One region of the Aliikangiella maris genome, then DNA from elsewhere that is predicted to be linked to it. Evidence: predicted binding sites of a transcription regulator. Region 1 holds the regulator's gene; the other holds the start of a gene.
The links. Region 1 encodes FNR, which switches genes on or off when oxygen is low (the NO sensors DNR and NnrR bind a similar motif). Its sites were predicted from a motif close to TTGATNTANATCAA; they were not measured.
Positions count from the first base shown of each region.

Region 1 (3,218 bases):
GGCAATTACCGATATTAAAGTATTGGCTCAAATGGGGTTTAATCGCATGAGTATGGGCGTTCAGGATTTTGACCCTAAAGTTCAGCAGTCGATCAACCGCATCCAGTCTTTTGAAATAACTCGTGATTTAATTAATGAAGCAAGAAAGCATGGCTTTCGTTCGATTAATCTCGATTTGATTTATGGATTACCTTTACAAACTCGAGAAACATTTGCCGCGACTTTAGACAAAGTTATTCAAATATCTCCTGATAGAATATCTGTTTTTAATTATGCACACTTGCCTCATCGTTTTAAACCACAGCGTCGAATCAAAAGTGCTGAGCTACCAACTCCAGTGGAGAAATTGGCCATTTTTGCCTATATCATTGATAAACTTCAACAAAGCGGTTATTGCTATATAGGTATGGATCACTTCGCCAAGCCTGATGATGAATTGGCTATCGCGCAAAATAATCAGCAATTACATCGTAATTTTCAAGGCTATACAACACACGAGGAATATGAATTAATCGGCGTAGGGGTTTCTGCGATTGGTTCGTTGAATGGGCAATACCATCAAAATGTCAGAGAAGTTGATAGTTATTATCATTTACTTGAGCAGGGTCAGCTACCCACTTGGCGTGGAGCGAGTATGACTTTTGATGACACGATTAGGAAAAATGTCATATTTGATTTAATTTGTCACTTTTATCTAGATATAAATCAGATTGAAACTCGCTATCATATTAATTTTAAAACCTATTTTTCTCGCGAACTAAAGATGCTTCAACCGCTAATTGAAGATAAACTTATTACTTATTCAGGCGATTCAATTCAAGTCTTTGCTAAAGGCCGATTACTGATTCGTAATATTTGCATGACATTTGACGCCTATTTAAATGAGTTACAGGAAATCAGGTGTTTTTCAAAAGTTATCTAAATGACTGATTCAGCTTTATTTAAGCGCAAATAGATTGAGTAAATGATTAAAATGATAATTTTGTTGGCTTTTCTATTTTGTGAATATCGTTAATTTTTGTGAAAATTGGCTCCCTTGAATATATAAATTGAGTATAATGCACCTGTATATTCAAAACAAAGGGTGGGTCAAAGTTGTCTTCGAATAATTTTTTGCATAGTGAAATAAAGTGTCAGACCTGTAGTATTAGACGATTGTGTCTACCCGTGATGTTAGCTGATTCTGATATCGAACATCTCGAAAATATTGTTCAACGCAAAAAGGTACTGAAAAAAGGCGACTTTTTGTTCCATGCCGGTGATACATTTGATGCAATACACGCTATTCGCTCTGGCAGTCTCAAAACCTACACCATCAGTTCTGATGGTACGGAACAAATTACCGGATTTCATTTACCCGGTGAAATAGTTGGTTTAAATGCAATTAGCAGTACACAGTATCCTAGTTTTGCCAAAGCCTTGGAAACTTCACTGGTTTGTTCCATCCCCTTTGATAAACTTGAAGCACTCTCACGGGAATTGCCCGGCTTACAAAAGCAGCTTTTTAAGATTATGAGCGGCGAGATTCGCGAAGAGCAAGATTTAATGATGTTGCTCAGTAAAAAGAATGCTGACGAGCGGTTTGCGGCTTTTATTATAAACTTTTCTGGTCGTTTTAAACGCCGAGGCTTATCCAATAAGGAATTCCAGTTGACCATGACTCGTGGCGATATTGGTAATTATTTGGGCTTAGCCGTAGAAACAGTAAGTCGCTTGGTAACCCGTTTGCAAAAGCAAGGGCTCATATCGATTCAAGATCGTTATATTCAAATTAAAGATATGGAAGGCTTAAGTTCCTTAGCTGGTACATCTTGTCATGTATAATAGATTTTAAGTGTTTGAGATAATTTATTTTATTGAGTACTCAAGGTTAAATTATTTATATTTGAATAGCTCATTTATTAAGAGGAACTGTGAGTTATATTGGTAGGCAATTCTATGAGGATGAATTTGGCAAATGATTGACAAGTCATTTATTTCAGGACTCATATTATCTGGTGGTGCGGGTCGCAGACTAGAAGGAAAAGATAAAGGACTACAACAATTCCAACAAAAACCTTTGATCGAGCATCAAATAGATTGGCTGGCAGACCAGGTAGGAGAATTAATTATTTCTGCTAACCGTCATTTAGTAACTTATCAACAATATGGATATCTGGTTGTTACCGATCAACGAGAAGGTTATGCTGGACCGCTTGCAGGCATAGAGCAAGGGCTGCAAATTATGAAGAATGACTGGTTATTTGTTTTACCTGTCGATGTACCACTCCTACCTAAAATATTAATTCATCAACTTGTGCAACAAATTCAGTTTTCTGATTCTGCTTATTATTTAGTGACTGATGTAAGAGAGCATTACTTATGTATGTTGCTAAATCGATCTTGTCATAACACTGTCAGTCAATTACTCAATCAAAAGACTTATCGTGTAAGAGATTTCCTCAAGCAAATAAAGGCAACGCCAGTTAATTTGAATATTGAAGAGTCCGCATTTCGAAATTTAAATTATCTGGCAGATTATCAATCGGTCTAGTTATTTTGATTTTAAGTCAATTTCAAGAAAAGCACTGATCGCAGTGCTACTTGTGATTTTAATCCCTTGTTTGCTTGGTCTGTCTTTAACTTCACTTTCAAGAACTTGTTTATTAACACATAAAGTGAATTTTAATTGAGAGCCAAAATCAAAGAGTAACTCAGCATTGTTATTGGTAGTTTTAACCATATATTGAATTTGGTTTAGAGGATTCAGAGTGATTGAATCTTTTATTTCTCCGGTGTTTAATAATTGTTGAGCCTCGGCTTGGCTCACTCTAAAGGTGATGCAATCGGATTGAATTTTTAAATACATAAGTGCTATGAGTAAGTTGGTTAAACAAAAATAAGCTAAAGTAAATTCAAATAGCCGTAATCAATAAAACAACCATTTTTCTTTAGTCGATTAACGATAAACACAATTAAAACCAATAAGGTATGGTTGGATAAAACTCGACTTTCTCCCCAGTTGCTAAACTCTCAGTGGATTCTTTCAGATAAATCCAACCATTTGCATTGAGTAGTGGTTTAATTTTAAATGATTCTTGTCCAGGTAAAATGTTACAAGTTAACTGTGCATGCTGATTAATCTGTGCAAATGATTTTAGTATCGCTGCAAATCCAGGCCTTTTTGTAAACGCCTCATTGCATATTGCGGTAACTGGTTTTTCATCTGCTTGAGCTAG
Region 1 is NZ_JBFDAH010000001.1:433,975-437,192, forward strand. It holds gene hemN (oxygen-independent coproporphyrinogen III oxidase) at 1-922, shown strand, start outside; gene fnr (fumarate/nitrate reduction transcriptional regulator Fnr) at 1,096-1,824, shown strand; gene mobA (molybdenum cofactor guanylyltransferase MobA) at 1,958-2,533, shown strand; gene ABVT42_RS01980 (DUF7009 family protein) at 2,534-2,848, opposite strand; gene ABVT42_RS01985 (molybdopterin molybdotransferase MoeA) at 2,955-3,218, opposite strand, start outside.

Region 2 (3,218 bases), on a different contig from region 1:
GCCGCTGTACAAGCGCCAGTTGCAAAAATCCCAATAAGATTGACAGTTATTTACATATTGCTTTGCGCTATTTTCATTTGTGTCAAATATTAATAAACTGACTAAAATATGGGTTATTCAAGCAATAAGCATAAAACTAGTGATTTTATGCATGTTTATTCAATTAAAAACATAATTTGTGAGTGATTAACCGATTTAGGTTTTGGTTTATTGATGTATCGAGCAACAAAAAGTGATTGTCTCGTTGGTGTTTCAGCAAAAACTGTCGAGCAGAGGTTTAAGTTTTGGCAAAAATAATGGTTTTTCAGCATGTTCCTTATGAACCTCTTGGTACACTTGATCCACTGATCCGTTCACAAAGGCACCGTATTCGATACGTGAATTTTGGCCGAGAACCTAATGCTAAACCGGATATTTGTAGCTACGATGCACTTATTATTCTTGGTGGCCCAATGAATATTGGTCAAGAAGATGAGTATCCACATCTGGTAACCGAGCAGCGAGTGATTCGACAGGCAATGCAACAAGATATTCCTGTCTTGGGAATTTGTTTGGGGGCACAACTCATTGCGGCTGCGGCTGGCGCGAAAGTTTATCAGGCACCTAAAAAAGAAATTGGCTGGTACCCTATTACACCAACTCAGGCAGCACAAAATGATCCGGTGCTCGGTCATTTTGATGAGTGTGAAAATATTTTTCAGTGGCATGGTTATACATTCGACTTACCCAAAAATGCAACGTTACTTGCTACCGGTGAACAGATTGCTCACCAGGCTTTTCAATTAAAAAACAATGTTTATGGATTTCAATTTCATCTTGAAACTGACTTATCCTTAATTCAACGCTGGCTAAAGTTACCTCAACATTTAAAAGAATTGGGACTCGATAAAGCTAAAGCGCGAGTTGATTCAATTTGGCAGGAAACACATTATCGAATTGATCGATCTCTGGCATTAAGCCATAAAGTTTTTAATGGCTTTTTATCATTGTTACCGAAAGTTAACGAGAAACATCAGTTTATTCATCGAGATTTTCTCAATTAAAATTTTAGGGTTTCTCATGTGGCTATATATTAAAAAATAATTTCATGCATTAAAAACCAGTCACTGTTCTCACTTTAAAAAATAAAACATGTAATATCTTTTATTCGGGCAAAAAATGGTATTTTGTGCATTGATTGATATTGCTCACCCGTTTATTCTTCGCACCATCTTTGCAATCGCTGAAATTTAGACAACAATGCAACACAGCGTGTTGGTAGCGACTTGTATTGACTCAATTTTGATTCAACAAATCCCCGATTGTTCTTAGGGTTTCAGGCCGCCTTTTGGCGGCCTATTTTTTCTACTTAAACTTTTTCTGCTTAATCTGCTTAATCTGCTTAATCTGCTTAAATTTTAACGATTAAAACGCTGGCTGCTTAAAAATAGTAATTTCTAATGCTTGGTAAAAATGACGAGTAAAATACTTTTTCTCAATTCATTGAAGTTATATCAATTGCGTTGGCTGATTGATAAACCTTACACAAAAGGTCTAAAAGATTATTATCGTTCAGTTATAAATGTTTCGAACTGTAGTTTTTTGTGTATAAACAATATTGACAGGTAACGTTTTTATCTGTTGTTCTTCAGCGAATTTATCCAATTTTAAATTCTCATATAACCCAGTATATATTAAGGCTATTTTTTCCGTTATTATCCACAATTAAAATACGTCAATAAGTAATTATACAAAACCAGGTTTTTAATTGAAGTATAGAGCGATAAGAAACTCATAATTACTTTGGCTAATTGCGCGGGAAATATTTGATTTGGATTAAATTTTTTAAATAATTTAAACTGGTTATTTTCCTATTGTTAACTTAAATTGGGTGACTTCTACTTGTTTAAAAGTGAATTTAAAATTCTATTGGCTCATGGGGCTGGAGCAAACAAAGATTCAGATTGGATGCAACAGATGGATCAACTTATTAGCGCTAAAGATTTAACGGTCTTTCGATTTGATTTTCCCTATATGCGTCAGCGATTAATTGATGGTAAACGACGTCCACCTGATCGAATGCCACGATTAATTGATGATTTTAATCAACAAATCAAACAGCTCAAAGAAAGTCAACGGTTATTGCCTACTGATAAATTAATATTGGCTGGTAAATCTATGGGGGGAAGGGTAGCCAGTTTGTTGGCGACTGAGTCTGCGCCTGATTTTAAACTTGAATTTAAGATAAGTGGTCTAATCGCATTTGGTTTTCCTTTTCATCCTGCGAATAAGCCAGAAAAATTTAGAGGAGAACATTTAGCTCACATTAGTATTCCAACATTAATTCTACAAGGAGAACGTGATAGTATGGGTAAGCCTAATGAGATAGAAGGTCACGCATTGAGCAAACAGGTTTGTGTTGAGTATTTAGCTGACGGTGATCACAGCTTTAAGCCTCGGGTAAAGTCTGGTTTAACGCTCGCAGATAATTTGCAAACAGCTGCCGATAAAGTGGCAGATTTTATATTTACTCTAGATGACTAATATTTGCACAGCAAAGGTGTCCAAATTCAATCAAATAGTCTATTTCTATTTGCAATAATTAATGAATAATCTACTATTAGCGGTCCGATCTGTTAATTTATTCCTGTTTTTGCACACTGAGTTATTCAACTGATGTCCAGAATAATCCCTGCTATTTCTACAACCCAAAGACAAACACTTGAGCAGCGTATACGTCGCGAATTATTTTCCTGGACTAGTCTGGCTTTAATGCTTGCGCTACTTGAAGGTGGTGTCATTGGTGTATTAATTAAAAATGGATTCGAGGGACGGGTCGAGAGCTGGTTGTTAAATTTAGCGGTGGCGGTCAGTACTGGTGCGCCATTTTATTCTAACTTGATTAGTTTTGTGTGGGTCAAGTTAAGTCATGGTCGCAGCCGGACTCGATTGGTGTCTAACTTGGCACTAGTCTGCTGTGTATGTGGGCTTGGGATTAGCCAGACTACTTTTGATGAATCGGGACTTTTTGCGCTATTGATGTTTTATATTATCGCGCGAATTTGCTGGTCTGGCATATTAACAATACGTTCTGATATTTGGCGGGCTAACTATCCGCGTTATATTCGTGGCAAAGTGACTGCTAAACTGGCGACTTTGACCTCCTTGCTCATGGCCATTGTCGCAATAGCTATTGGCCAAGTACTCGACTGGCAATTTGAAGCGTTTAAGTGGCTTTA
Region 2 is NZ_JBFDAH010000004.1:39,905-43,122, forward strand. It holds gene ABVT42_RS04655 (glutamine amidotransferase-related protein) at 285-1,043, shown strand; gene ABVT42_RS04660 (alpha/beta family hydrolase) at 1,882-2,523, shown strand; gene ABVT42_RS04665 (MFS transporter) at 2,656-3,218, shown strand, end outside.
Region 2: the regulator FNR is predicted to act here: its motif matches at 1,806-1,819, upstream of ABVT42_RS04660 (alpha/beta family hydrolase).